2 regions of the Streptococcus sp. KHUD_012 genome follow, and region 2 is predicted to be linked to the other one. Evidence: predicted binding sites of a transcription regulator. Region 2 holds the regulator's gene; the other holds the start of a gene.

Region 1 (15,875 bases), 450 kb from region 2:
CTGCATAGGCCACGACTTCCTGATCTTCAACGGCCACATAGCCACGACTTTCTAGAATATCCTCAAAAATGATCTCTTCATCTGGATAGCCATCCTGCCACTGGTCGACCTGTCTTTGAGCCAGGCTTTCCTTGGCATCTTGGATGATTTCCATAATTCGCTTAATCTCGTTGGGATAAGCCATTCTAATTTCCATCCTGCTTCCAACCTTTCCTAGTCTTGATGGTAACGAGCATAGAGCTCACTCTTTTGCAGGCCGTATTGTTTGGCGACCTGTTTAATTGCTTGATTTTTCTTCATGCCCTCTTGGACCAAGGTATCGATCTCTTGGATCAAGTCGACCTCTTCTAGGTCTAGCTCTTCTTCCTTGGCTCCTTCGACGATCAGGAGGCACTCCCCTTTGAGGGGATTTTCTTCAAGAAATGCGACTAACTCAGAAATACTGCCGCGAGTATATTCCTCGTAGATTTTGGTTAATTCACGAACCAGGACGACAGGACGATCCCCATAGACAGCCAACATATTCTCTAAGGTTGCCTTCACTCGATGGGGAGACTCATAAAAGATCTGAGTCTCAGGATAGGCCACTTTTTCTTGGAAAAAGGCCTTCTGTTGCCCCTCTTTGCGAGGCAGAAATCCATAAAAAATATGAGGTTGAGGGGCTAGACCACTGGCAATCAAACCCGTTATACCCGCACTAGGACCAGGCACAGCTACGACAGGAATCTCTCGTTCAATCGCTGCCTTGACCAGATCATGACCGGGGTCAGAAATACTAGGGAGTCCTGCATCTGAGACTTGTGCCACATCCTTTCCTGATTCTAAATGGGCGATCAGATCTGGAATTTTCTCCATGGCATTGTGCTCATGAAAGCTAGTCTGGGGTGTCGCAATCTCAAAATGCTTGAGCAAGAGGCCTGTATTTCTAGTATCCTCAGCTGCGATCAAGTCGACATCCTTTAAGGTCTGGACCATGCGGTAACTCATATCCTCCCGATTGCCGATCGGTGTTGGGACCAGGTAAAGCACCCCTGTTTTCTTTTCCCCTTTAAAACTTCGTTGGATCTGCATGCTTACTCCCTAAATAACAACTCGTCACAAAACATACACTCTTCATCGTTCTCACGGCGTTGACCGTAGGAATAAGTGCAGATATGAAAACCGTCGTTGTAAATACGTTGCAAATTTTCACGGCCATGGTGTTGTGACTTTGCGGATGAAGTCTTCTCAACTTCCCCCAAACGCTCTCTCAATTTATCATTTTCTAAGCGAAGAGCTGTATTTTCTTCGATGACTTGTTTCAAATTTTTCTTGATGGCTTCGACTTCAGCCAAGGTGACCAACAAATTCTGAGAAAAGCCGTCTAAAGCATCAAATAATTCTTTTTTATTCATTCTGACTCCTTAACTTTCTAAGCTCAACACCATATATTCTAGAGCATTTTGAAAAGAAACATTGGCCTTCCACATCCTGCGAGCATGACTCAATTTCTCAAGCAACTGCTGGGATCGACTTAAGCGCAACTGCTCTTCTAAAGCCAACTCCATCAAACGAAAGGCCTGGCTTTGTTTTTCCTTATCATCTGCTAAACTCACCAAGCGTGTCACTTCCAAATAGGCGCGATTCAAATTGGATTGACAACGTTCGATGAACTGATCACAAACTTTTGCCAGTTCAAAAAACGTAGCATTCTTTTTTTGTTGTTCTGCTTCTTCGAGACTAAAACTAAAACGAGCTACTAAATTTGCCTGTGACTTGATCAAGCCTTCTTTTTCTAGCAGTTCCGTTAGGTAGGCTTGCTTTTTAGGAAAATGAACCTGCTGGGCCCGACTCTTGATAGTCGGTAAGATTAAGTTTTCATCGGATGTCAACAAGAAGAGATAGATCTCACTCTGGGGCTCTTCCATGACTTTTAAGAGAGAGTTGGCCGCATTGGTATGCATCTTATCCGCATCTTGGACGATAAAGACCTGCCGACTTCCTTCAAATCCTGATTGAGAAAAATCTTGAACCAGCGAACGAATGCGGTCCGTCTTAATGATCTGGTTGACTGGACGCACGATCTTTACGTCTGAGAATTCTTCTTCAGCAATCAAGCGGCAGGAACGGCATTTGCCACAAGGCCAGACTCCCTGCAAATCTTCGCAAAATTGACTTTGAGCTAGCAAGAGGGCCATCTCAAAACTGGCAAAAGAACCCGTAAAGAGATAAGCATGACTGAGCTGTTTGTGTTCCAAGATCTGGGTGAAGCGCTCCACCAATTCTGGCTGGAGCTGTTGGATCTCTTCTAGCTTCATTTCAATATCCCCAAGCGATTTTCTAAAACAGCCAAGACATCTGCAAAGACTGCTTCAAAGGATTGACTGGCATCGATTTTCACAATGCGCTCTGGTTCCTTTTCATACAAGGCCAAATAACCTTGTCTGACTTTTTGGTGAAGCTCCAATCCTTCCAAATCCAAACGATTGACTTCCCGCTCTTGGTTTTTCGCAATTCGAGCGAGCCCTTCTTCGACATCCAGATCAAAGTAAAGGGTGAGATCTGGTTTAAGACCATCTGTCGCGAATTGATTGAGCCACTCGATATCTTCCACACTCAGACCGCGACCATACCCTTGATAAGCGACCGAGCTATCAATAAAGCGGTCCATCAAGACAACCTTCCCAGCTGCAAGGGCTGGCAAGACGCGTTCCACCAAATGCTGCCGGCGACTAGCAATATAGAGCAACAACTCGGTCTTGGCATCCATACTAGTATGGTCTGGATCTAAAATGACTTGGCGGATCTTTTCTGCAATGTCTACACCGCCTGGTTCACGGGTTGTAATAAAAGGAATTCCTTTTTCTTCAAGTAGAGGCATAACGGCTTCTAGGACCGATGATTTCCCCGCTCCTTCTGGACCTTCAAATGAAATTAATGTACCGTTTACCATAGTATCCTCTTTCTAGTTTTCTTCTTTTTATTTTACCAAAAATAAGGGTAAAAATCTTGTATTTTAGGAGAGAAAATTTTTCAAAGTCATTTTCATTTTTTCACTTTTTTGTTACAATGATCTTATAAAGTTTTAGGAGACAACCTATCATGTTTAAATTTAAAGATATTCTGGCTATCATCTTGGGGGCCGGCATTTTTTCGTTTGGGATCTATTTTTTGGTCATTCCCTTTCACTTCTATGAAGGAGGAGCAACAGGGATTACCTTGATCACCTATTACCTCTTCAAAATCCCCGTATCCATCATGAACTTGCTGATCAATATCCCTCTTTTCATTCTGGCTTGGAAACTGCTGGGCAAGAAATCTCTTTACCTGAGCTTACTGGGGACTTTCTCGGTTTCCGCTTGGATGGCGATTTTTGAGGCCATGCCCCTCAGCCACCGCTACCATCACTTCATCTTTAACGCCTTTAAAGGAGATATTCTGCTTGCCTGTATAGCCTCAGGGGTTGTACTTGGTTTGGGGCTAGGGATTATCTTCAATGCTGGAGGAACCACTGGAGGAACAGATATCCTCGCTCGCATCTTTAACAAATACACTTCCCTCACCATGGGAAAACTCATGTTGATTGTCGATGCCATTGTTCTGATAACTGTTGTCGTAGTCTTCCAAGATGTCCGTACCGCTATGTACACCCTCTTCTTTATCCTGATTGACACCCTTGTGATCGACTTGATTGGAGAAGGTGGTTTTGCTGGAAAAGGCTTCCTTATCGTTACCTCTAAACCAGAAGAAATTGCCAAAAAGGTATCTGACGATCTGGGTCGCGGGATTACCTTTATCCGCGGGATGGGCTATTACAGCCGTAAGGACCTGGATATTGTCTACTGTGTCGTTTCGCGGAATGAGATGAAACAAATGAAAGACATCATCAATCAGATCGATCCATTCGCCTTCATCACCATTTCTGAAGCCCATGAAATTCTCGGCGAAGGCTTTACTTTAGATAAAGAAAAACAACCCATTACCCGTTAATAGAAAAATCAGACTGGATTGTCATCTAGCTTTGTTTTTCTATTTACGATTTTCCTTAGGTGAGTACGGACGTTAGGTGAAATTATCCAGTGGATGATTTCAGCAATCCAGGAAGTTCCATGACTAAATCAAGATACAAAGGGCGCCTGCGGATAAAGTCAAAATAGGAAGTTTGACGAAGAATCTTTAGATTCTAGGAAGACTTATCTTTTTGACACAATCCGCAACCTGTGTTCAATTTGTATTGAGCCCCTTCGCTTTTTAATTTCTAAGCTCAGGCTAAAACAGTTCCCCAAACTGTTTTACTCTCAAAAATTCCGAGAGCATGAAACAAGTATGTTTCATGCTCTTTTCTCACGGCGGAAAATCTTAGAATACACGTCATGATTAATAAAATCATAATTATTTTTATAGAATTTATTAGGTTACCTTATACAAAAATCAGACTGGATTGTCATCCAGCCTGATTTTTTTATTAAATAGCTTTTGCGGTTGTTCGAGTGATTTCATCGACTTTCAAACCGTTGGCTTCAAATTTACTACGGATTCCTTCTAGATCTGTCACCCCATCAATTTGGACTTCGATAACCACACGATCGTCTTTTGTTGGGATATTGACTGTATTTGCGATGTTATACCCTTCTTCTACAATCAAGTGAATGATTTGTTCTAGAACGCCAACCTTATCTTCTGTCACAAAGCGAACACGAACTCCTTCTTCTCCATAACCGGATACTTCAAGGAAAGCACGGAAAATATCACGGTCTGTGATGACACCGGATACTTGGTCATTGTCCACGACTGGAAGAATTCCCACCTTGTTCTTATACATGAGGTAGGTCGCATCTTCTAAGCTTGCAAATTTAGAGACGGTAATGACATCGCGAAGCATGACATCTTTAACCTTAGTCTTGTTCAACAGATAGTTCATCTCGAAAATAGACAAGCTTGTTGCTTTAGATGGACTTGCTTCTGCAATCGTACCTTCTGTCACCAAACCAACCAATTTATCGTTTTCAATGACTGGCAAACGGTGCAAACCTTGTTCGCGCATCAAATCTGCCGCGTGGGCAATTGTAGTATCTGGACTAATGTAAACCACTTTACGTGTCATAAAATCTTTAACAGCCATAACAAGTTCTCCTATGCTTTTATTAGTTTTATTATACTTGATTTTAAGAATGATTTCAAACGCTTTCAGCAGTTTTCTCTTGTTTTCAAAATTTAGAAAAATCAAACAAGAGGGATGAAAAAAGAAAGGTCTTCAGGACCTTTCTTTTTAATATTCTAGTGAACTTTAGAAATCTTATCCACCAAGGTAGGCCTTGCGGACTTCTTCTGAGGCTAAGAGTTCTTTTCCTGTTCCGGTAAGAACGACTTTCCCTGTTTCCAAAACATAACCGCGGTCTGCGATGGCAAGAGCCTTGTTGGCATTTTGCTCGATCAAGAGAACAGTTGTCCCTTGTTTTTGGATATCTTGGATGATATCAAAGATTTCTTGGATAAAGATTGGGGCCAATCCCATAGAAGGTTCATCCAGAAGCAAGAGTTTTGGCGTTGACATAAGTGCACGACCCATTGCAAGCATTTGTTGTTCCCCACCAGATAGGGTTGCTGCATCTTGGTTCTTCCGTTCTTCCAAACGTGGGAAACGGGAGAAGACTTTCTTCAAGTTAGCTTGATTTTCTTCTCGATCTTTCTTCAAGAAAGCTCCCATCTCCAAGTTTTCCATAACAGTTAAGCCTGGAAAGACGTGGCGGCCTTCTGGAACTTGAGAGAGTCCTGCTGCTACAATCTTTTGAGCCGGAACCTTTTGAATCTCCTGACCTAAAAACTCGATTTTCCCAGCACTTGGACGCACCAAACCTGAAATCGTACGAAGAATAGATGTTTTCCCAGCACCGTTAGCACCGATAAGAGAAACAACTTCCCCTTCATTCACCTCGAAACTGACATCACGGACAGCCTGGATCATGCCATAGTGTACAGAAAGATTTTCAACTTTTAACATAGACATTAGGCTTCACCTCCTAGATAGGCTTCGATTACGCGTTTGTTGGTCTTGATTTCATCTGGCGTACCATGGGCAATCAAGCGACCATATTCCAATACATAAATCCGTTCCGTTACTTCCATAACCAAGCTCATATCGTGCTCGATCAGCATGATCGTAATATTAAATTCTTTTTGAATGCGACGGATCAATTGGGTTAATTCTGCTGTTTCTTGAGGGTTCATCCCTGCAGCAGGTTCATCCAAGAAGAGGATTTTTGGCTCTGTCGCAAGGGCACGAACGATCTCCAAGTGACGTTGTTGTCCGTAAGCTAAGTTTTTGGCCAAGGTATCTGCTTCTTTTTCCAAACCAAAAATCGCTAACAATTCAAGGGCTTTCGCTTTCAAAGCTTCTTCATTCTTGTAATAGCTTGGCAAGCGGAAAAGACTCGCAAAGACATGTGGTTTGTGGTGATTGGCAAAGGCAATCAAGACATTGTCCAAAACGCTTAAATCTTTAAAGAGACGAATATTTTGGAAAGTCCGTCCCAGACCACCTGCAGCGATTTTATAAGGTGCTTTACCATTTAGGAGCTGACCATCTAAGGTAATGGTCCCTTCACTTGGTTCATATACCCCTGTTAGGAGGTTGAAGAGGGTTGTTTTACCGGCACCGTTGGGTCCGATCAATCCAACCAATTCCCCTTCATTGAGTTCCATGGTCACATCCCCAACGGCTGTCAAACCACCAAAGTTTTTTGTTAAATTTTTTACTTCAAGAAGTGCCATTAGTTAGCCTCCTTTTTTGAGAGTAGTTTTTTCAAGCTGAATTCCCATGTTCCAAGAAGACCACCTGGACGGAAGATCATTACGAGAATCAAAGCCAATGAGTAAATGATCATACGGACACTTGAGAAGTCTTGAAGCACCATGTTCAAGATACCCAAGACGATGGCTGCCACAACTGTTCCGGACATTGATCCCAAACCACCAAACACGACAATGATCAAGACATTAATGGTATTGGTGAAAGAGTAATCTTTAGGAACAACAGAGCCGATAAAGCCGGCTTGGAGAGATCCAGCAATCGCCGCTGTGATCGCACCAAATACAAAGGCGATGACTTTGACTTTGGTCGTATTGATCCCAACAGATTCTGCTGCGATTTCATCTTCACGAACAGAAAGGGTAGAGCGTCCAATTGGACTGCGTAAGAAGTTAATGGTAAAGATCGTTGTAATGACAACAAAGAGGTAAACCAATTGCCAAGTTGTAAAGGCTGGCAAACCAAGGATCCCAGCAGCCCCATTTGTTAGAGTACCACCATTGACGATCAAGATCCGGATGATTTCAGAAACCCCAAGTGTCGCAATCGCGAGGTAGTCCCCTTTCAAACGAAGGGTTGGAACCCCAACGATCAAGGCAACGACACCAGCAATCAAAGCACCTAAAACCATCGCGCCAAAGAAAGCCCCATAGGTTGGTGATTTGGAACCGAGAATGGCTGCAGAGTAGGCACCAATCGCCATAAATCCGGCATGGCCAAGTGAGAATTGACCTGAGAAACCAACGATGAGGTTCAAGCCAACTGCAAGGATAATATTAATTCCGATTTGTTCTAAAATTTGGATATAGAAGAGGTTGAGCACACCCGCTGCAACCAAGACTTGGATCAAGGCAAAACCTGCGACCAAAAGACCAAGCCAGACTAAATTCACTTTTAAATTTTGTTTCATGGCTTACACCTTCTCTTTCACATTTTTACCGAGGATACCTGCTGGACGGATGAGCAAGATCACAATCAAGATGGCATACACAATGGCATCACGGAAGTCTGAAAGACCGATCGCTGTAGCGAAGGTTTCCAACAAACCGATGACAAATCCACCTAGGGCAGCACCTGGAATGATTCCGATTCCTCCAAGAACGGCTGCGACAAAGGCTTTGATCCCTGGTGTCATCCCCATCAGAGGCTCGATCGAGTTGTAATACAAACCAATCAAGACACCACCAGCACCTGCCAAGGCTGATCCCAAAGCAAAGGTAAAGCTGATCGTACGGTTTACGTTAATCCCCATCAATTGAGCGGCATCACTATCAACAGATACAGCCCGCATGGCTTTCCCCATCTTTGTCTTTTGAATAATAAATTGAAGAGCGACCATCAAGAAAACAGACACTCCCAAGATCATCAACTGAATATTGGAGATTGAAATAGGACCGAAGTTGTAACGAACCGTTTTAATCACTTGCGGGAAGGAACGGGTATTGGCCCCTACGAAGAAGACCATCCCATATTCTAGCAAGAAGGAAACCCCGATGGCTGTGATCAAGGCTGCAATCCGAGTCGAATGACGAAGCGGACGATAAGCCAGGTATTCAATTACAACCCCTAAAATAGCCGTCCCAACCATGGCTAGGAGCAAGGCTACAAAGAAGTTCACTTTCCACGAGTTCAATAAGAAATATCCCATAAAGGCACCTACCATGTAGATATCTCCATGGGCAAAGTTGATCAATTTGATAATTCCATACACCATGGTATAACCAAGGGCCAAGAGTGCATAGACGCTTCCCAAGATTAGACCGTTCACTAATTGCTGGAGCATTTGAACCATCCTTTCTAACAATAAAGAGCGAGGCCAGGAATTTTCATTCTCCCAGCCTCTTGTACAAACAACAAATGATAATTATGGTTTAACAGACTCAACTGATTTGACTTTACCATCTTTCAAGCCAATCATAAGAGCTGATTTAACCGGGTTGTGGTTCTTGTCAATTGACATTGTACCAGTCACACCTTCCAAGTCTTTCAACTTCGCAAGGTTATCTTTCAATTCGACAGAGTTCTTAGCACCTTTAGATGCTTCTGCAACCATGTAAACTGAATCATAAGCCAAAGCTGCGAACATTGAAGGTTCTTCATTGTATTTCGCTTTGTATGCTTCTACGAATTTCTTGGCTTTATCAGTCATTTCACCTTCAGTAGAGAATCCAGCTACGTAGTAGATATCTGTAGCTGCAGCAGGTGTTGCTTGTTCAACAAATTTAGCATCGCTAAATCCATCCCCACCAATGATTGGTTGTTTGATTCCCATACCACGCGCTTGGTTTACGATCTTACCAGTTTCTGTGTAGTAACCTGGAAGAACAATCGCATCGAAGTCTTTATCTTTGATTTTTGTAAGGGCAGCTTGGAAGTCTGTATCCTTAGATTGGAAGGTTTCTGTTGCTACGATTTCACCTTTATAAGATTTCTTGAAGGCTTCAGCAATCCCTTTCGCATAGTCAGATGAGTTATCGTAGTAAAGAACGACTTTCTTCGCTTTCAAGTTATCAGTTGTGTATTTGGCAATGATTTTTCCTTGGAAGCTATCGATGAAGGTTGCACGGAAAAGGTAATCTTGACCTTTTGTCAAATCATCTTGAGTTGCAGATGGTGTAACCAATGGAACACCTGCTTTACCAGCATTGGCAACGGCTGCTGCAGTAGCACCTGAAGTTGCAGGTCCTACAAGAGCGTTCACTTTTGATTGGGTTACAAGGTTTGTTGTGACTGTAGCTGCTTCAGCTGTTTCAGATTTGTTATCTTTATCTGTGACAACAATCTTCTTACCGTCAGCTCCACCCTTAGCGTTGATTTCATCAACGGCCAATTGAGCACCTTTTTGTTCAGCGCTACCGTAGGCTGCTACTTCACCAGTTTTTTCAAAGTTAAAACCGACTTTTAGTTCTTTGCCGATTTCGTTACCAGTTGTGTTTGAACCTGAAGTAGAAACTTCACCACAAGCAGCAAGAAGAGCGACACTTGCAATGGTTAAAAATGAAAGAGCAAATTTTTTCTTCATTTGTAATGATCTCCTTAAATGAATCTTAAAATAAATACATTAAGAATATACCGAATTATCTGACAATTGTCAATAAAAAAAACGCAATCCATCAAATGATTGCGTTTTCTAACCTTCTGTGACCACAGATGGGGTCTCCAATCGTTGTAAACTTCCTACAAAATCTGTATCTAAATCTTTGAGATGGCAAGGCAAGACCTTTTTGACATAACGTTCTTTCTTTAAGTCTTCCATGACTTGATCGGCCTTGTCACTGTCCACATACAATTGGACATAACGGCATTTCTTAGAATGGTACAAGACATCTCCGACTGATTGTAATTTTTTCCCGTCTCGATTGTAATACAATTTAACAATTAAGCCTGTTCTTTCTTGTTTCTCAAACATGGTCAATCCCTTTCTCGTTCTGTTACTAGTATATCAAATTTCAAGAAAAAGAACTACTCTTTTATGAGAGCAAAAAAAGAGAGTGGGACAGAAATCGGTAATTCGTTAGAATTCGATTTCGTCGTCCCACCTCCGCACAGTTGAGTAGGGCTGTAAAAGCTGATGAAATCAGCGTAGTAGAGCCCACTCAACCACTGTGTTTTGCTCGACAATCCAAAAATAATTGAGAGGCTAGGACTTTTGTCCCAGCCTCTTGACGGACCTTCCCATAGGATGGTTTAGTCCAATTTATTATTGGCCATGATTTCATCAATAAAGCCATATTCAAGTGTTTCTTGCGCGCTCATCCAATTGTCACGTTCAGCATCAGCATGCACTTTTTCGATCGGTTGACCTGAATTTTCCGCAAGGATTTTTTCCAAGTTATTCCGTGTTTTGAGCAAGTGTTCTGCTGCAATCGCCATATCGGTTTGTTGGGTACCACCACCAGTACCACCCATTGGTTGGTGAATCATGTACTCGGCGTTTGGCAACATGAAGCGTTTGCCCTTCGCACCGCTTGAAGCAATGATAGTTCCCATAGATGCTGCCATCCCCATAACAATGGTTTGGACATCTGACTTGATAAAGTTCATAGTATCTACAATGGCGAGACCTGCAGAGACAGAGCCACCTGGTGTATTGATATACATATAGATATCTTTTGTATTATCTTGGGCATCCAAGAAGAGCAATTGAGCGATAATGGAGTTAGCCATTTGGTCCTCAACTGGTCCTGTTACCATGATAATTCGATCTTTCAACAGACGGGAATAAATATCGTAAGAACGTTCTCCACGACTGGTTTGTTCAATAACTACTGGAATCATCTATTCTTCTCCTTTAGTATCCATTCATTCTCACGATTCGTGAGGTTCAAAGTATATGTGCTATTATAAACCAATGGTCAAAAAAGGTCAAATCTTAAGCATCTTTCGGACAAATCATGAATGGTTTCTTATTTGGTACCGAATAAACGGTCACCTGCATCTCCAAGACCAGGAACAATGTAGCCATGTTCATTCAAATGATCATCGAGGGCTGCTGTAAAGATATCAACATCTGGGTGAGCTTCTTGAAGAGCTTTCACCCCTTCTGGCGCTGATACTAGGCAGACAAATTTAATATGGCTAGCGCCACGTTTTTTCAAGGAATCAATCGCTAGAATAGCGGATCCACCCGTAGCAAGCATCGGGTCTACTACAAAGATACGACGTTGATCAATATCTTCTGGCAATTTCACCAAGTATTCAACTGGTTTCAAGGTTTCTTCATCACGGTACATCCCGATATGGCCAACCTTAGCAGCTGGTACCAAGCTCAAGAGACCATCAACCATCCCAATCCCTGCACGAAGAATTGGGACAATAGCCAACTTCTTCCCCGCGATTTGTTTTTGAACGGTTTTGGTAATAGGAGTTTCAATTTCAACATCCTCAAGAGGCAATTCACGCAACACTTCGTAGCCCATCAACATAGCAATCTCATTTACCAATTCACGAAAGGCCTTTGTAGAGGTATCTGTACGACGGAGAATAGACAATTTATGTTGAATGAGTGGATGTGTAATAACTTCTAGTTTTCCCATTTTTGAGATCCTTCTTTCTAAGCTGCTATCTTTTAAAAAGGAGCTTGGATTGAGGAAGAGTCAAACTTTCCCTCTTTCTGTTACTCCTTTTTGATACGCGCAACACGTGGAAATCTTCATTTCCAACTTTATATTCGTCTTATTATACCAAATTTCACCAAAAAAAGAGAGCCCTTACACTTAATTTTTTAAAGTTCGGACTCACTCTTTCTATGGAAAAATCACAACCATTCCTTGTATTTCTTGATATAGATACGTTTGACAACCGTCACACTAAGCATATAGAGGACGATAATAGCAAACAATAGAACAAAGTACAATCCATTGAGTTGGCTCAACTTCAAGATAGAAGCCAAAGGACTATATGGAAGGGAGGTTACAAAGAAGGCTGCTGCTAAGGTCGTCACTACGACTGAGAAGGCTGGACGACTTTGGATAAATGGCAGTTTTGGTGAACGCAACATATGAATAACCATGGTTTGAGACCACATAGATTCGATAAACCATCCAGTTTGGAACACCATGATAAAGGCTGCTGCATCTGCTGCTCCATGGTTGTAGCCATGACCTAAAATCATAGGAACAACAAGGAAGTAAAGAAGCATGTAGGTAATAATATCAAATACAGATGAAATTGGACCAATCCAGGCCATAAAACGCATGATGGAGTTTGCTTCCCAGATACGAGGTTTCTTGAGGAATTCCTTGTCGACATTGTCAAAAGGAAGGGCGATACAAGAAAGATCATAGATAAGATTGAGCACAATCAAATGAACGGGAGCCATTGGAAGGAAAGGCAAAAAGATGCTGGCGAAGAGCAGAGAGAAAATGTTCCCGAAGTTAGAAGAGACCGTCATCTTGATGTACTTGGTCATATTGGCATAGACCTTGCGGCCTTCAACCAAACCTTTTTCAAGGACCATCAAGTCCTTATCTAGAAGGATGACATCTGCCGTTTCTTTGGCAATATCAACAGCGGTATCCACAGAGATCCCAACGTCTGAGACCTTCATGGATGGAGCATCGTTGATCCCATCTCCCATGTAACCAACCTTGTGGCCATTGTTCTTGAGGCAGAGGATGATCCGCGCTTTTTGATCTGGTGATAGTTTGGCAAAGACCGTTGTTGTTTCCACAACTTGTGCTAACTCTTGGTCTGTCATCGTATCGATTTCGCTTCCCAAAAAAATCCGCTCGACATCTAGTCCTACTTTTTCACAGACGGCTTGGGTGACCTTTTCATTGTCCCCAGTTAAGATCTTGGTGGTTACCCCATATTCTGCAAGAGCTTTGATCGCTGGAGCTGCAGAAGGTTTTGGTGGATCAAGAAAGGCAAGGTAACCAGTTAGGATCATGTCTCGTTCATCTTCAACACTAAAGATGTCATTTTCGTCCAAATCGGTTTTGTAGCTAACACCCAAAACACGAAGTCCTTGTTCATTTAACTGAGCAACTTCAGCGAGGACCTCTTGACGAACTTCATCTGTCAGGCGTTTAATCTCCCCCTTGTACTCAACATAAGTCGATACAGAAAGCATTTCTTCCAAGGCACCCTTGGTCACCATGCTGACCACACCGTCTTCGTCTTTGACAATGACACTCATGCGACGACGTTCAAAATCAAAGGGCAATTCATCAATCTTATGGAAGGTTTGATCCAGGTCGCGAACAATTTCATGTTTCTTGGCTTCTTTCTGGGTCCGATTGATAATCGCCCGGTCCATCAAATTTTTTAGCCCGGTTTGGAAATAGGAATTCAAGTAAGCCCGGCGAAGGACTGATAGATCCAAATCGCCATGGATATCAAGCGGATACTCCAAAACGATTTCATCTTGGGTCAAGGTTCCTGTCTTATCAGTACACAAAATATCGATAGCGCCGAGGTCTTGGATGGCATTGAGTTTTTTGATAACGACTTTTTCTTTTGCCATGATGATGGAGCCCTTAGCAAGACTCGCTGTAATAATCATCGGCAGCATTTCCGGAGTCAAACCAACCCCAACGCTGAGGGCAAAGACACCCGCTTCTAACCAGTCACCATCTGTGAGGCCATTGATCACAAAGACAATGGGCACCATCACTAACATGAGCCGAATCAAGAGCCAAGAGATGGTATTCATTTCTCTCTCAAATGAGGTTGGTTCGTCATAAGTGTTGATGGTTTGCTCAATAGCTCCCATCATGGTTTCATCTCCCACGACCAAGACCAAGGCTGTCGCCCGTCCGGAGATGACATTGGTCCCCATAAAGGCCAAACTTTCACTTTCCAAGAGACTATCTAGATTTTGACTGTCGGCTTTTCTGAGACAAACCTTTTCAACAGCATCACTTTCCCCCGTGAGACCAGATTGTTGGACAAAGAAGTCACGGGAATCAATCAAGACCACATCTGATGGGATCATATCGCCGGCACTCAGTTTGATCACATCACCTACGACGATTTCATCGATCGGAATTTCTTGTTCCGATCCATCACGCAGAACGGTCGCTGTATTGACAATCATACGTGATAAGTTGCTAGCTGCTTTGTCGCTCCGCAATTCTTGAATGAAGCGGATACCACCAGAGATCAAGACCAAGGTCACAATGATGATGGAGGTCGTTGGATCCTGTTCACCTGGTTTTGCTAGCCAGACATTAGTAATGAAGGAAACCAGCGCAATGACCAACAAAATCACCGTAAAAGGATTGATGATCGATTCGTAGATCTTTTTGATCATGGAATCTTCTTGACCTTTTGTGATGACATTTTCGCCATAAATATCACGGTTTTCTTCTACTTGATCGTCAACCAAACCAAGGGCACTGGTTTTGTAGTTGGCAAAGGTGCTTTCAAGTGGTTCTTGAAGAGCAGCAATGAGTCTTTCTTTATTTGTTTGCATTAGTATCTCCTTTTTCAATCAGGAGCCAATCACTTTTGGAGTCCCTACGACACAAATCAGCGATTGGCTGGTTCGGTGCGGTTCGGGATGATCGTCGATTTGTATCATAGCTCTCTCCTTTCTCTTTTCTTGGTAAGGCATAAAAAAGAGTCCTACCCTCGATCGGTAGGACTCATGAAACTCGTCATTTATTTTTCAATCAAAACTCTCAAAAAACTGACCGTCCAAGCTTTAGCTCCACAAGGCAATGAAATGAACTTAGTCTTGACCTTTGCGATCAGAACTGTTGACCAACGAGTAGTGTCTCCACTGCTTTGCGGTAGTCATCCGTATCCTTGTGGTAGCCTCACCTACCGTATTTCGAGTATATTGTACTCCTTCACTTACAGAAAGTCAACACTTATTTGTGAAAAGTTTCCACCAAGCGTTTGGTGATTTCTTCAATGAGGGTGAAGGGAGCTGCCACATTGAGGCGAGCATGCAAGTTTCCTTCTTTTCCAAAATCTGTTCCACGATTCAAAATCAATTTGGCTTGGTCATGAATTTTAGCATGCAGCTCATCATCGGTATAAGGATAGGCTGAAAAGTCCAACCAAAGAAGATAAGTTCCTTGGGGCTTCATGACACGGATTTGTGTCTTTTCATGCAATTCATCTACCACATAGTCGATGTGTTTTTCAAAGACTTGCTTGAGCTCTGTCAACCAAGGTTTACCATGGCGATAAGCCGCTTCTGTTGCAATATAGCCCAAGCCTGAGATTTCATGTTGATTATTGGCCAATTGCCGTTGTTTAAAAGCCGTACGAAGCTTTGGATTTTCAATAACCACATAGGAATTTTTTGTTCCTGCAATATTGAAAGTCTTGGTTGCACTGGTTAAGATCAAGCTGAAATCTTTAAAGCTTGGATCAACCGTGTTAAAGCTGGTATGACGGTGGCCAAACAAGGCCAAATCTTGGTGGATCTCATCTGAAACGAGAAGGACACCATGTTTTTGACAGAGGTGGCCGATTTTTTCCAAGACTTCACGATCCCATACACGGCCTCCAGGATTGTGCGGATTGCACAAAACATAGAGTTTAACGTCTTGCTCCACAATGTCTTTTTCTAGCTGATCAAAATCAATTTGGAAAAGACCGTCTTTTTCGACTAACGAATTTTCGATCAATT
Region 2 (15,875 bases):
AGCCGTTGCTTCATTCTTTTGCTTAATGTGCGAAGGTATCGATTCCTAGGAGCAGGGACAGGGTTCCCATGATGAGGCCGGCTAGGATCACTCCGAGCATGACTGCGAGGCTACTGCGTTTGAAGTCCCAGTCAAGGATAGAAGCTGCAAGAGCTCCGGTCCAGGCACCAGTTCCTGGTAAAGGAATGCCGACGAATAGGAGTAGAGCCCAGAAGATTCCTTTGTCTCCTGCAGCTTTCTCTAATTTTTGTCCGCCTCTATGGCCCTTATTGAGACACCAGCTAAAAAAGCCTCCGATAATTGGTTTTTTTGCCCCCCAAGTAAGAATATGGCGGGCGAAAAAGAAGATCAGAGGGACAGGGAGAAGATTTCCGATCACTCCGATCAGGAGCGCTGTCCATAAGGGAATACCATTTGCAATGGCAAAAGGGATGGCCCCGCGCAATTCAACAAGGGGCACCATGGAGATCAGGAAGGTAAAGATATATTTCATTAGTCAAGCCTTTCGATTAGTCTTCTTCATTCTATCGTATCTTTTCTCAATTGACAACTATGATCTTTTTTAATCTTTTATCTTGACTTTCTGGTGGAGGAAGCATATAATAAAGACATAGTTAATTAGAATCATTATAAAAAGGAGAAATGACATGACAACTATGAAACATGAAGCAGCTACTGATGTAGCAACTTTTGCACCTTCAAATAAAGAAACTCTTCCAGAAACAAAAGCTCTCTTGAACCAAGTCGTAGCAGATCTCTACGTGGCTCACATTGCCCTTCACCAAGTACACTGGTATATGCGTGGACGTGGCTTTATGGTTTGGCATCCAAAAATGGACGAATACATGGACAGCTTGGATGCAACCTTAGATGAAGTGAGCGAACGCTTGATCACTCTTGGTGGTGCGCCATATTCTAGCATGACTGAATTTTTGGAACACAGCAATATTGAAGAACGCCGTGGAACATTTACAAAAAATGTAGAAGAAAGCTTGACACGTGTTCTTGAAATCTTCCATTACCTTGATGGCCTTTACCAAAAAGCTTTGGATGTTACCGATGCTGAAGGCGACGATGTAACCAACGATATCTTTGTTGGGGCTAAAGCAGAACTTGAAAAGAACATTTGGATGGTGGCTGCTGAACTTGGTCAAGAACCAGGATTATAAGATCATAAAAAAATAGAAGCCGTGGGCTTCTATTTTTTTGGTTTGTAGGAGATTTCCACTAATTAAAGGAATTCTTAATCTAACTATAGTTGGAGCGAAATCGAGGCCTATCACTCCTCCTTTTTTGGTATAGTTAATATGTGATTTTCTGTAAGCATTCGCAGGCATAAGAAAACGCTTACAAATTTAATTGTTCATCCTAAGAGGAGGTTTTTATGGGAAAGTCTTTTTTTGAAAAGCGTCCTGTTTTTAGTATTCGTAAGCTCTCAGTTGGAGCTTGTTCTGTTGTGATTGGGATTTCTGCCTTGGGTCTTTCAAGGGTCCATGCGGAAGAAAAGCCAGCCCTCGAAAGTGAACCGACTTCGATGGAGACACCAAGTGTTGTGACGGAAAACTCAGAAACGGAAGTTCCTGAAGCTGGTGCAAGGGTTTCAGAAGCTCCAGCTGTCATCACCCCTACCAGAGCTGAGGAAAAGCCAGCGCCTCAAGGCGAAGGCCAGCCTGTTTCAGCTTCATCTGAGCGTGCTACAGGAACGGAAGAAACTGCTGCTCCAGATCAAAATCGTGTAGCGGAGGATATTGTGCAAGATCGAGAACGTGATTTTAATAAAGATTGGTATTTTAAATTAAATGCGGCTCCTGGTGCAGAAGGGCGTCAAGTGGATGTCAAGGATTGGAAAAAATTAGATCTTCCTCATGACTGGTCTATTTTCTTTGATTTCGATCACAACTCTCCTGCTCAAAATGAAGGGGGACAATTAAACGGAGGGGATGCTTGGTATCGTAAGACCTTCCGTTTGGACGACAAGGATCTAGATAAGAAGGTCCGCTTGGAATTTGGCGGGGTTTATATGGATTCCAAAGTCTATGTGAACGGACAATTCGTCGGTCATTATCCAAATGGCTACAATGCCTTTTCTTATGATATTACTCCTTATTTGAATGCGGATGGAAGCGAAAATACCATTGCCGTTCATGTGGTCAATCAACAACCAAGTAGCCGTTGGTATTCTGGTAGCGGGATTTATCGGGATGTTAAGCTGAGTGTAACGGACAAGGTTCATTTAGCGCAGTATGGGACTACGATTACGACCCCTCAGTTGGAAAAACAGCAAAATGGGGCAGTGGATACAGTAGTGAAGAGCCGCATTGTCAACCAAGATGATCAAGCCCATAGTATTTATGCGGAATATGAAATTGTCGATCAAAATGGCCAAGTGGTGAGCGAAAAAACGCGCAGTGAAGCGCAAGCTGTTCTAGCAGGTCAAGAGATCAACCTATCTCAAACCTTGCATGTTGAAAAACCAACCCTCTGGGATGTGAAAACGGATCATCCAGCTCTCTATACCTTGTATACGCGGGTTTATCGGGATTCGCAGTTAGTGGATGTGCAAAAGGAACGCTTTGGTTATCGCTATCTCAACTGGACGCCAGAAGGTGGCTTCTTCCTCAATGGGGTGGCGACGAAATTCCACGGGGTATCCCTTCACCATGACCACGGGGCTCTTGGAGCTGAGGAAAATTACAAGGCTGAATACCGTCGTCTCAAACAGATGAAAGACATGGGAGTCAATGCCATCCGGACGACCCACAACCCAGCCAGTGAACAAACCTTGAAAATTGCTGCTGAGTTGGGCTTGATGGTTCAAGAAGAAGCTTTTGATACCTGGTATGGTGGCAAGAAACAATACGATTACGGTCGTTTCTTTGAAAAGGATGCCACTCACCCAGAAGCTCGGAAAGGCGATACTTGGTCAGATTACGATCTACGGACCATGGTAGAGCAGGGCAAGAACAATCCAGCCATTGTCATGTGGTCGATCGGTAACGAAGTCGGTGAAGCAGATGGTTCAGACAAATCTGTCGCAACTGTTCGTCGGTTAGTCAAGACCATCAAGGACGTGGATGCAACCCGCTATGTCACCATGGGAGCTGATAAATTCCGCTTTGGTGATGGATCAGGAGGCCATGAAAAGGTAGCAGCAGAGCTTGATGCGGTTGGATTTAACTATTCAGAAGCTAACTATGAAAGCTTACGGGCCAAACATCCAAACTGGCTCATTTATGGTTCTGAAACCTCTTCTGCAACGCGGACACGGGGCTCTTACTACCACCCTGAAAGAGAATGGGTCGGCAGCAACCAAGAAGACCGCCATTATGAACAATCAGACTACGGCAATGACCGGGTTGGTTGGGGTCGGACAGCGACCGCCTCTTGGACCTTTGACCGTGATCATGCCGGCTATGCAGGACAATTTATCTGGACTGGTACGGACTATATCGGTGAGCCAACCCCATGGCACAACCAAAATGATACACCTGTGAAAAGTTCTTATTTCGGTATTGTCGATACGGCCGGCCTTCCAAAGAATGATTTTTACCTTTACCAAAGTCAATGGGTATCGGCTGAGAAACATCCAATGGTGCATCTCTTACCACATTGGAACTGGGACAATCCAGAATTAGCCAATCGTGTCATGGATGAAGAAGGACGGATCCCTGTTCGAACCTTCTCCAATGCCCACAGTGTGGAACTGATTGTCAATGGGGAATCACAAGGAGTCAAGACCTTTACCAAGAAGACCACAGCTGATGGCCGGACTTACCAAGAAGGGGCAAATCCGGATGAACTCTATCTAGAGTGGTTGGTCCCTTATGTACCCGGCAAAGTGGAAGCTATTGCGCGCAACGAAGCAGGAGAAGTGATCGCGAAAGATCAAGTCGAAACAGCCGGCAAGCCTGCGAGTGTTCGTTTGTTGAAAGAAGAACACGCGATTGCAGCGGACGGTAAGGATTTGACCTATATTACCTACGAAATCGTCGATGAAGAAGGTCGTGTCGTGCCAACTGCCAATAATTTGGTGCATTTCCATTTGCATGGACAAGGCCAAATTGTCGGTGTCGATAATGGGGAACAAGCCAGCCGTGAACGCTACAAAGCGCAGGAAGATGGCTCATGGCAACGCAAAGCCTTCAATGGCAAAGGGGTTGTGATTGTCAAATCAACTGAGCAGGCGGGAGCCTTTACTCTGTATGCAGACTCAGATCGCTTGCAATCAGACCAAGTCAGCCTCTTTACTGGTAAGAAGGACCAGGAAGAACGCTCTGTCTTGGGAGTCGAACTGGTTCGGACACATGTTTACTTAGGTGAAGTACCTGAACTTCCAAGTCGCGTATCTGTCGTCTATAGTGATGGCAAGGCCCAAGAAGAAGCCGTTGAATGGGATGCGGCAGACTATAGCCGTGCTGGCCAAGTCCGTGTGACAGGTCATGTTCAAGGACGCACGGTCGAAGCTCTGGTCGATGTGATCGGCGTGGAACAAGTCCTTCCAGTCATCAAACAAATCCCACAGGGAGCAGATCTAGCGACGGTGGATAAGGCTGTGCAATTAGTCTTCACCGATGGGACCACTGCCCACTATGAGGTCGATCAATGGACCTTGGAAGCTGGTCAAGAAGATCAGTTGTCCACACCAGGAGCACGCTTGAAAGCGACAGGACTCCTAGGCAATGGGGAAACGGTCCAAGCGACACTAGTGGTTGCAGGAGGAGATGTAGCCAAGGCTAAGAAACCAACGGTTCAGCTAGATGGAGTAGCTCTTCCAAAATTTGGTAGTGGCAACCATACCATTTTCCGTTCCCTCGCTTATGGTCAAGAGCCAGGTCAAGTCACAGCAAGTGCAGAAAATGCTCAAGTGACGGTCCTACAAGCTAATCGCGAAAATGGTTTGAAGGCTCAAATCTTTGTAACTGCTAAGGATACAGGAGCTGTACAGACCTATGTGGTCCAATTCCAAGAAGAAAGTCCACAGATCGAGCGCCTAGAATTGCGTCTGCCAGAAGGGCAAGAACTCAAGGAAGACCAAACGGTACCACTTGAAGTCATTGCCCATTACCAAGATGGTAGCCAGGCAAGTCTCAAAGCAGATCAAATCGATGTAAAAACAAGAGCTGGTAGCCAAGGAAAAGCCGTCGCAACCAATAAAGGTTTGGAATTGCGAGAAGCAGGATTGGTTCATTTAGAAGCTAACTTCCAAGGACAAACAGGGGAAGTCAGCTTTACCATCACGCCAAATCCAGAAGAAAAGACAGTTGTCAAGGTGCGTCCTGTACGGATCAGCACCGATCGAAACGTTTTGCCAGCTCTTCCAGAGACAGTCTTGGTCGAGTATGACAAGGGATTCCCGAAAGAAAAACGTGTGACCTGGGATGCCGTGACAGCAGATCAAGTCAAGTATTATCATAGCTTTACAGTCACCGGTCATGTAGAAGGTGTGGAAAAAGAAGCACAAGCTCAAGTGACGGTTGAAGGCATTATCGCTGTAGAAGAAGTCAGTACCACCACTCCAGTCGGCGAAAAACCAGCTCTTCCAGAAAGCGTGCGGACCTATCACTCTAATGGTAAGACCTATACAGCTAAGGTGGCCTGGGATGCGATCGATCCGCAACTCTTGGCCAAAGAAGGAGAAGTTGTCCTAGCCGGTCGTGTAGAAGGAACGGATCTTCCAACACGTCTTCATATTCGTGTTTCCGCAAACACAGTCAAGGGGGCCAATGTAGCAGAGCAATGGACAGGATCAGTCTTGCCACTCGCTTTTGCAAGTGACTCTAACGATGCGGATCCAGTTGCTAAGGTCAATGATAAGGTCATCTCCTTTACCGATGCTCCAGCTAACCGTTGGACCAACTGGGGCCGTGACAATGCGGAAGATTCTGTTGGTATCTTGTTTGGGGATTCTGGTATCTTGACCAAGCGAGCAGTGGACAACCTCCATGTTGGTTTCCACGAAGACCACGGCGTTGGCGCTCCAAGTGAATATGTGATTGAGTACTATACAGGGGAACAAATCCCAACTGTTCCAAGCAATCCAAATCGTGTTAAAGACGAAACAGACCATCCATTTAACAATCCAGCCAACTGGAAAGAAGTCAGCAACCTAACCGTTGAAGAACCGGTAGCAGCTGGTAAGATGAATCATTTCAGTTTTGATAAAGTCGACACCTATGCTGTTCGTATCCGTATGAAGACGCCAGAAGGTAAGCGTGGAAGCTCTATTTCAGAGATTCAGATCTTTGCCAATAAGGTTGCGGCAGAAGAAAAGAGCCAGTTGACCATTCGCGTCAATGGCGATGTATTGCCAGGTGTCAACCCAAGTGTGACCGATTACTACATCGATGCGCGTGATCGAGCTTATCCACAGGTGGAGGCGACAGCTAGCCATCACGGTCTTGCAACGGTTGTGCCAAGTGTCCATGAAGGGGAGCCAATCCGTGTCATCCATAAAGCGGAAGATGGTACCATCTTACAAGAATACCGCCTCCATCTCACAAGCGATGCAGAAAAACTGAAACAAGCTACCCCAGTAGCAGTGGAAGCAGGTAGCCGTTTTGTGAAAGTTGGTCAAGATCTGGTTCTACCATCTACCGTAGGCGTTTACTTCCAAGGGGATACAGGCTATGAACGCAAGGAACTTACAGTGGACTGGAAGCCTCTACCAGCTGATGCGCTTTCTCACGAAGGTAGCTTCACGCTGGAAGGAAAAGTCATTGGCTATGATCTGACAGCTCAGCTGACCGTCCGGGTGTCAGAAAAGACAGGAGAAAACCTCTCTGTGAACCGTGACTACAATGCAGAAGATACCAGGGCATTTGCTAGTGAAACCAATGATCTCGATCCAAATCAAATCGACTATATCGATTACATCAATGATGGTGGCTACAACGAATACTATCGCTGGACCAACTGGAAGAGAGAACCGGATCAAACAGAAGTGTTTGCTGGTCTCATCTTCAAGAAAAATGGTCAAGTAACAGAGCGTTTGGTCAATAAAGTAGCGGTCGACTTCTTTGCAGATCAGGAAACCGGTCTGCCAACGAAAACGGTTCTTGAACGCTACATTGGTCCAGACTTTGATGTTCCGGATGATTATGGCAATCTGAAGAATCTTCCAGATCATCCATTTAACCAGGCCTCTAACTGGGAAGAAATCCCGTACAGCTTGGATTATGCCTTTGAACCTGGTTATATCTCTAACCTCAGCTTCAACGAAACCAGAACGAAAGCCATCCGTTTAAGAATGGTCCGTGATGAACATCTAAAAGGAATTGGAATCGTTGAATTGAGCGCCTATGCTCCAACAGAAGAGGCCCAGGCAACAACTGATGTCACCATCCAAGTGAATGGCAAAGACCTAGAAGGCTTTAAACCAGATGTGACAGATTATCATCTAGAGTATGAGGGAGAACGTCCAATCGTTTCAGCACAAGGCAAGAATGGAACAGCCGTTACGGTCGTGGATGCTAAAAGTGCTAATGCTCCGGTTCTTGTCAAGGTTGTCTCAGAAGATGGCAAGCTCGAAAAAGTATATCAACTTTCTCTCTCTGCAAAAGCACCTACAGGCTCAGCCATTCCTGAAGAAGGGGTTAAGAATCTGGTCCATACCAAACCAGAGTTGGTGATTGAGCCAGAAGAGATGGACTTTGAACGCTTAGAACGTTCAAATGCGGATCTTCCAAAAGGAGAGAAACGTGTGGTTCAAGAAGGTCAAAAAGGCCGCAAATTGCGCTTGGTGGAAGTTTCTCAAGAAAATGGTGTGGAAAGCCGGAAGGAACTAGATGCCTTTGTAGAGCTAGATCCTGTGGCAGAAATCACAGAGGTGGGCACGAAAGAAGTGCTTCCAGACACTCCACAACCAGAGCCACAACCAGAGCCACAACCAGAGCCACAACCAGAGCCACAGCCACAACCGCAGCCAGGACCTCAGCCACAACCAGAACCACAACCGCTTCCAAAACCAGAACGTCCTCATGTTTCAGAAAGACCAGAGCCAACAGGAACATCTAAGTCATCTGTTGGAGTGGAACCTGTCAGTCAGAAAGGAATCGTTTCAGAAGAGAAGACGGTTGAGAAAACAGCTCAAGCGCCAGCAGTTTCAGCTGCTCCAGTTTCCGAAGGAAGATTACCAAATACAGGATCAGACGAAAGCGTCGCAAGCCTCGTTGCTGGAATCTTAGCGGCGGGCCTTGTCAGTGCTGTGCTGGACGATCAGAAAAAAAGAGCCAATAAGGCCAAGTAAAACAGCTAGAGAAACTAGAAAAAAACGGTGAAAAGTTCACAGGTAAAAGAAGGAGGATGGGGAAGCCCCACCCTCTTTACCTGGTGACATAAAGGAATAGAATATGGGAAAAAGATTAGTTGATCAGAGAAATCGATTTGGCATTCGTAAACTCTCAGTAGGCGTCTGCTCGGTAGTTGTAGCGACTTGTTTTTTAGGAGCTACTTCCAGTTACGCAGAGGAACAAGCTGAGAGGAGTGAAACTCGCGAAGAACGGGTTGACACAAGCGATGTTGATCACCAAGGAAAGGAGGAGAAAACTGTGAACGAGCACCAAGAAGAATCAGAGCATGCCTCAGTAGCTACTAGCGAGAAAGAAAATCGCACAGCCAGCCAAGGGACAGAAGCCACTCAACCAGCCACTTCTCTAGATGAGGAGACTGAGATTGCGGATTACGGACCGCTTCCAAGCAAGGCCCAAATGCAATACCACCGCGAAGAGCTAGCAGCTTTCATCCACTTTGGGATGAATACCTACTACGATCGTGAGTGGGGAGATGGGCAAGAAGATCCTTATTATTTCTATCCAGAGCATCTGGATACCGATCAGTGGATCAAAACCCTGAAAGATGCTGGCTTTAAACGGACGATCATGGTCGTCAAGCACCACGATGGCTTCCTCTTGTACCCTTCCAAATATACCGACCATACCATTGCTAAAAGCGGTTGGAAGGATGGAAAAGGCGATGTCCTAGCCGAGGTTTCTGCTTCTGCCAGCAAGTATGACATGGACATGGGGGTCTACCTCTCACCTTGGGATGCTCACAGTCCGCTCTACCATGTGGATACAGAGGACCAATACAATGAATACTATCTCAACCAGCTTAAGGAAATCCTTGAAGATCCAAAATATGGGAACAAGGGTAAGTTCGTAGAAGTCTGGATGGATGGAGCGCGTGGCGATGGGGCTCAAAAAGTCACCTATACCTTTGACAAGTGGTTTGAAGCCATTCGCAAGGCCCAAGGGGATATTGCTATCTTCTCAGCTGAGCCGACCAATGTTCGTTGGATTGGAAATGAAAAGGGGATTGCCGGAGATCCGGTTTGGCAAAAGGTCAATCCAGATAAGATCCGCAACAATCCATCTAATAGCTACCTCAATCACGGGGATCCGGAAGGGAAGCAATACTCAGTGGGAGAAGCCGATGTCTCTATTCGCTCCGGCTGGTTCTACCATGACAACCAAGAGCCTAAGTCCCTCCGTGAATTGATGGACATTTACTTCAAATCGGTCGGTCGTGGAACCCCACTCTTGCTCAATATTCCACCCAATCAAGATGGGAAATTTGCGGATGCTGATGTGGCCCGTTTGAAAGAATTCCGTCAGACCTTGGACCAACTCTACAGTGTGAACTATGCGGCAGGAGCTTTGGTAGAAGCTGACTCGACACGACGCAATCCGCTCTACAAGGCCAGCCATTTGACAGATGGCGATGAAAAGACCAGTTGGGCCCCTGCAGATGATGCCAAGACCGGCTCTTTTGTCCTCGATCTTGGAAAAGAGCAACACTTTGATGTGGTAGAGCTCAAGGAAACGATCGAGAAAGGCCAACGGATTTCTGGTTTCACCATTGATGTGGCTGTGAATGGTCAATGGGTTCCTTTTGGGGCTGGTTCAACCGTAGGATACCGCCGATTAATCAAAGGACAACCAGTTGATAGTCGCTATATCCGGGTGTCCATCACCGATGCCCAAGCCACTCCGATCTTGAACGGTGTCTCTGTTTATAAGACCCCAGCTAGCATCGAAGAAACCGATGGTTACCCGCTTGGTTTGACTTATCATTCTGACCGGACAGCTGAGCGGGCGAATGGCCAATGGAATGAAGAGGGAGAAGGTGTTCGAGGCACCTCTATGTGGACCAAGGAAAAGGGAGCTTCGGTGACCTATCAATTTGAAGGCACCAAGGCCTATGTGGTCGCAACCGTTGACCCTGGTCATGGAGAAATGGATGTCTATGTCGATGGCCAAAAGTTAGCGACCGTCAATACCCAAAGCCCAAACCGCAAACGCAGCCAAAAGGTCTATGAAACACCGGATTTGGCAGCAGGATCTCACACCTTGACCTTGGTCAATAGCAAGGGAGATGCGATCGCAACGGAAGGGATTTATGCCCTAAATAACCAAGAAAAGGGTCTCTTTGAATTTGCTCAGCCAACCCTAGCTGTTAAGAAAGGCGACCCAGCGCAAGTCGTCGTCAAGAGAAAAGGTGGCTCTAAAGGAAGTGCGAGTCTTAAATTGATCACAGAACCAGGAACAGGGGTTCATGGCAAGGTCTACAAAGATACCAACGTCACCCTTGAGTTCGCAGATGGAGAGACGGAAAAAACAGTCCAAGTTCCAACCCTTGATTTTGCAGGAAAAGCGACCGACGTCTATGACTTTAAGGTCAAATTGCTCCATCCGGATCAAGGAAGCCTGGTCGGCTTTATTCCAGAACTGACAGTCCAAGTGATGAACGAGGACCAGCTTCCAGAAAATCGCAAGGAAGTGGATGATCAAGATCCAAAACTGCATTACAGTGAGGGTTGGCACCACGAGACAGACAATCCAAACTTCTCAAATGGCACAGAATCTTGGTCGAGCTTTAACCAAGTGACCGATGAGGAAGGCAAGAAACACATTGAAGTGACCATTACCTTTAAGGGCACCGGCGTGGAGGTCCGAGGAGTGGTCGATCCAAGTCATGGTCTCTACAGCGTCACCCTAGATGGGAAAGAAATAGCCTTCGAAGAAGGGCGTGGCCATGATTATGAGATCGACGGCGATCATTATTTCAGTGGCTATGGAGACCAACGCAAACTAGACCAGAGCTTGGTCAATCTGCAAGGTCTAGCAAAAGGCTACCACCAGCTACGCTTGCACTTAGATCCAGCCCTCAATGATCCTCAGTCATCTCGAGCCATCCAGGTAGACCGATTTATCCTCTCAGGGAAAGATAGTCAGTTGCTCAGTCAAGAAGAGCTGCAACAGATCATCAGAGAAGGAGTAGAAAAGATCAAGGCTACTTCTCTCGATCGCTTGAAAGCAGATCTCAAACCAACTGTTCAAGGACAATTGACGGACTTGACTCATTTGTTGGATCAAGAGCGGCCAGATTTGGTTGCTGCAGCTAATCAAGTCGAAGCCCTTGAAACCATCTTGGAAGATGCTCACAATTATGAACCGCTGACGCAAACACGCCCAGATCAAGGTGTGCGGGATTTGATTCTTGAAAAACTAGAACTTCTCATCGAAGCAGAGGAGATTCCATTTGAGAGTCAAACACGTGAGAACAAGGACTTGGCCAAGGGCGAAAGCCGGATCCTTCAAGCAGGGAAGGTCGGACGCCGGTTGAAATTGATCGAGGTTCGACAAGAAGAAGGCAAAGAAATTCGGACAGAAGTCGATGCCTTTGTCGAAGTGGAGGCCCAGGACCAGATCACAGAAGTCGGAACGAAGGAAGCGGAAGAAAGTCCGTTGATAGCTGATATGCCGACTCCAACCACTCCTGTCACTCCAAGTAAGGAGCAGCCAGAAGTTGCGACTCTTTCTCAAGCTGAAGATAAAAAAGAAAAAGAAAGACCTATTCTCTTGCAACCGAAAACCCCAGAAGCAGTTTCTGTTTCGACTTCAGACCATCCGGAAAAAGAAGTGGTTAAAAGTCCTTCTCTACAATCGGAAGGAAAACTTCCTCAAACCGGTACAAAAGAAAGTGGATTGTTTGCTTGGTTAGGCCTTCTTGGTCTAGGATTCTTGGGCGGAGGCGCCAAATTCGCTCGTCGCAAAGAGTAGTTCATTCTTTCATAAGAGGTTAGTTCTCACTAGCCTCTTTTATTTTGTCTTCTTAAGAGCTTCCTATTTCCATAGAGTCTTTGCTTTATTTACAGCCATAAAAATTGTATAATAGTCAAATAAGGTCAATGATCAAAACGAACACTCCAGGGGCATCTTTATGCGCTGAAGAGCAGAGCATCCATCTAGAAAAAAACAAGTCAGAAAGGAGCATCATGGCAAATAAGAACACATCTGATAGCATTGAAGCTTATATCAAGGCCTTGCTGGCTCAAGCTGGCATGGCAGAGCTCAAAAGAAGTGAGTTAGCCGATGTCTTTCAGGTCGTACCCAGTCAGATTAACTATGTTATCAAGACTCGCTTTACCGAGAGCCGAGGCTATATTGTAGAGAGCAAGCGCGGTGGTGGGGGCTATATCCGTATTGGCAAGGTCCAGTTTTCAGATCACCATCAGATGCTCCAAGACTTGGCAGCCAATATTGGAGAGACCATCAGCCAGCAGGTCTTCAATGATATCCTCCAGATGCTCTATGAAGAAAAATTATTGACACAACGTGAGACTCAGCTCTTGCTTGCGACGACCTCCGATGAGGTCCTAGGTCGAGATGCTCTCATCCTACGAGCAAGTATGCTGAAAAAAATCATTCAACAAGTAGATAGAAAAGGAAATACCGACTAGATGAACTATTCAACAGCACTGTTAGAAAGTATAGAAGCGGCCCAAATACTAGCAGGCCACTATCAGGGGCATACCTTAGATACTTGGCATCTCCTGACGGCTATGGCCAATAATCCCTATAGCGTGGCAGGTTCTGTACTGAACGATTATCCTATGCAGATCGATGAGTTTCAGGATGCAGCGGAGCATATTACAGGCCAAGCTTTTCAAAGCGACAATCGGTATGAAATCTTCCCATTTTCTTATCGGATGGAAGCCATTATGAAACACGCAAGAGAGATTGCCCAGGTCCTTCATGCCAAGACCTTGGGAACAGAGCATGTGCTCCTCTCTCTTCTAGCAGACCGTGGGACCTTGGCGAGCCAAGTCATGGAATTTGCCGGCTTTGCCTTTACAGAGCAAGACAAGGGAGTCCCTATTGCCTCCCTTCGCAAGAATTTAGAAGACAAGGCAGGCTGGGACAAGAATGATATCAAAGCCATCCGGAGTCTCTATCGGGCCCAAAATCCTAACCGCCAAACCATGGGAAATATGATGGGCATGCCCCCAAGCACCAGTGGAGGTCTTGAAGATTATACCCGTGATCTGACAGAAATGGCGCGTGCAGGCCAACTTGAGCCTGTGATTGGCCGGGATGCAGAGATTTCACGCATGATCCAAATCCTCAGCCGCAAGACGAAGAACAATCCTGTATTGGTGGGAGAAGCAGGGGTCGGAAAAACCGCCCTTGCCTTAGGTCTGGCTCAGCGTGTCGCTAGTGGCAATGTTCCAGCTGAAATCGCACAGATGCGTGTCCTAGAATTGGATCTCATGAATGTCGTTGCAGGGACGCGCTTCCGTGGGGACTTTGAAGAACGGATGAACAATATCATCCAGGACATCGAAGAAGACGGTCACGTGATTCTCTTTATCGATGAACTGCATACCATTATGGGGTCAGGATCCGGTATTGATTCGACCTTAGACGCAGCCAATATTCTAAAACCAGCCCTGGCACGGGGAACCTTGCGTACAGTTGGAGCAACGACTCAAGATGAGTACCAAAAGCATATCGAAAAAGATGCAGCCCTCTCTCGGCGTTTTGCGAAAGTCACCATTGAAGAGCCAAGTGTTGCAGATAGCATCCAAATTCTCCAAGGCTTGAAAGAAACCTATCAGGACCACCATCATGTGACCATTACTGATGAAGCGATCGAAACAGCTGTCAAATATGCCCACCGCTATTTGACCAGCCGTCAATTGCCAGATTCAGCCATTGATCTCTTGGATGAAGCGGCAGCTACCGTACAAAACCGCGATTCCAACGGTCACGTAAAAGAAGAGTTGACCGCCTTGGATCAGGCCTTGATGGATGGCAAGTGGAAGAAAGCAGCCCAACTCTTAGAAGTAGAGGCCGCTCCCATTGTCTACAAAAAAGAAGTCACTGACCAAGATGTCTTGGTGACCTTGAGCCAATTATCTGGTATTCCAACTCAAAAACTGACCCAAACCGATGCCAAGAAGTACCTCAACTTAGAAGCAGAATTGCACAAGCGCGTGATTGGTCAAGACCAAGCCGTTTCGAGTATCAGTCGGGCTATTCGACGTAATCAATCAGGTATCCGTAGCAATAAACGTCCGATTGGTTCTTTCATGTTCCTAGGACCTACAGGTGTCGGAAAAACAGAGCTAGCCAAAGCTTTGGCAGAAGTTCTGTTTGATGATGAATCGGCCCTCATCCGTTTTGATATGAGTGAGTACATGGAAAAATTCGCAGCAAGCCGCCTCAACGGAGCTCCTCCAGGCTATGTGGGCTATGAAGAAGGAGGCGAGTTGACCGAGAAAGTCCGCAACAAACCCTATTCAGTTCTCTTATTTGATGAGGTGGAAAAAGCCCACCCAGATATTTTCAATGTCCTTTTGCAGGTCTTGGATGACGGAGTTTTAACCGATAGTAAAGGCCGGAAGATCGACTTCTCCAATACCATTATCATCATGACCTCAAACCTGGGAGCAACAGCCCTGCGGGATGATAAGACAGTTGGCTTTGGGGCCAAAGATATCCGCTTTGACCAAGCTAATATGGAAAAACGCATGTTTGAAGAGTTGAAGAAGACCTATCGTCCAGAGTTTATCAACCGGATTGATGAAAAGGTGGTCTTCCATAGTCTCTCAAGCGAGGACATGCAGCAGGTGGTGAAAGTCATGGTCAAACCGCTCATCGCGACCTTGGCAGAACAAGGCATGACCCTCAAATTCCAGCCTTCAGCGCTCAAGTTGCTAGCAACCAAAGGCTACGATCCAGAAATGGGAGCTCGCCCACTGCGTCGTGTCTTGCAGACCGAAGTGGAAGATCAACTAGCAGAGCTATTGCTGAAAGGCCAAGCCCAAGAAGGGCAAACGATCAAGGTTGGAACAACAGCCGGAACGATCAAGTTTGAGATTGTCTAGGAGGATGTCATGACGCTTCAGCGATTAACCCGTATTTCGCTTTTGGCGGCCCTTTGTGTCGCTCTACGTCAGGCTTTTGCCCCTTTCCCAAATGTCCAACCTATTTCTGCCATCTTTTTTCTCTTGGTGATATTTGAAGGCTATAGCTTTGCTTTTCTTGTGATGATGATCACCATGTTTGTCTCCGCCTTTTTCCTGGGGATGAGCTTGATTGTGTTCTTTCAGATTGTCGCCTTTGGCTGTTTGATGCTCATTTGGCGCATCAGTTACAAGTGGTTGCCCTTTGTCCTTCAGATCCTTTTTGTGGGCCTACTGTCCTTTGCTTATGGGGTCTTGATCGATAGTGTTTATGCCTTGATATACCATATTCCTTGGTGGACCTATGCTTTGGTCAATGGTTTTAGTTTTAACCTTGCCCATGCTCTGTCGACGATCATTTTCTATCCCATTATCTATCAAATCTTTAGGAGATTTTATGTTGAAAAAAACCATTTCTAGCTTGATGACCTTACTTGCAGCTCTTCTTTTAGCGAGTTGCGCTCCGTCTCATAGCACAAACAATCAAACAACAGCTTCTAGCACAGAAGTTGCCAAGAAAAACGAAATTTCGATTACAATTAGCGTGACGCCAGAAGGTCAAAAAGCGCAATCGAAAACCTTGAAAGTAGCAGAAGAGAGTAACCTCATGAAAGTGCTCAAAGCCAAC

The links. Region 2 encodes CtsR, which represses protease genes until heat stress. Its sites were predicted from a motif close to TTGGTCAAAAAAGGTCAAANA; they were not measured.
Region 1: the regulator CtsR is predicted to act here: its motif matches at 11,139-11,159, upstream of ABVF55_RS03870 (ATP-dependent Clp protease proteolytic subunit).

What each region holds. Positions count from the first base shown of each region.
Region 1 covers NZ_CP159355.1:808,330-824,204, reverse strand. Annotated here, with positions in the region: gene ABVF55_RS03935 (GNAT family N-acetyltransferase) at 1-196, opposite strand, end outside; gene rsmI (16S rRNA (cytidine(1402)-2'-O)-methyltransferase) at 214-1,071, opposite strand; gene yabA (DNA replication initiation control protein YabA) at 1,074-1,394, opposite strand; gene ABVF55_RS03920 (DNA polymerase III subunit delta') at 1,404-2,297, opposite strand; gene tmk (dTMP kinase) at 2,294-2,932, opposite strand; gene ABVF55_RS03910 (YitT family protein) at 3,082-3,969, shown strand; gene ABVF55_RS03905 (CBS domain-containing protein) at 4,445-5,101, opposite strand; gene ABVF55_RS03900 (ABC transporter ATP-binding protein) at 5,276-5,986, opposite strand; gene ABVF55_RS03895 (ABC transporter ATP-binding protein) at 5,986-6,750, opposite strand; gene ABVF55_RS03890 (branched-chain amino acid ABC transporter permease) at 6,750-7,697, opposite strand; gene ABVF55_RS03885 (branched-chain amino acid ABC transporter permease) at 7,701-8,570, opposite strand; gene ABVF55_RS03880 (ABC transporter substrate-binding protein) at 8,652-9,809, opposite strand; gene ABVF55_RS03875 (DUF2129 domain-containing protein) at 9,918-10,196, opposite strand; gene ABVF55_RS03870 (ATP-dependent Clp protease proteolytic subunit) at 10,475-11,065, opposite strand; gene upp (uracil phosphoribosyltransferase) at 11,194-11,823, opposite strand; gene mgtA (magnesium-translocating P-type ATPase) at 12,045-14,705, opposite strand; M-box (ykoK) riboswitch at 14,913-15,070, opposite strand; gene ABVF55_RS03855 (MalY/PatB family protein) at 15,106-15,875, opposite strand, start outside.
Region 2 covers NZ_CP159355.1:356,921-372,795, forward strand. Annotated here, with positions in the region: gene ABVF55_RS01955 (COG2426 family protein) at 23-493, opposite strand; gene ABVF55_RS01960 (Dps family protein) at 648-1,169, shown strand; gene ABVF55_RS01965 (Ig-like domain-containing protein) at 1,385-8,245, shown strand; gene ABVF55_RS01970 (alpha-L-fucosidase) at 8,349-12,059, shown strand; gene ABVF55_RS01975 (CtsR family transcriptional regulator) at 12,275-12,739, shown strand; gene ABVF55_RS01980 (ATP-dependent Clp protease ATP-binding subunit) at 12,740-15,169, shown strand; gene ABVF55_RS01985 (hypothetical protein) at 15,179-15,667, shown strand; gene ABVF55_RS01990 (DUF4430 domain-containing protein) at 15,645-15,875, shown strand, end outside.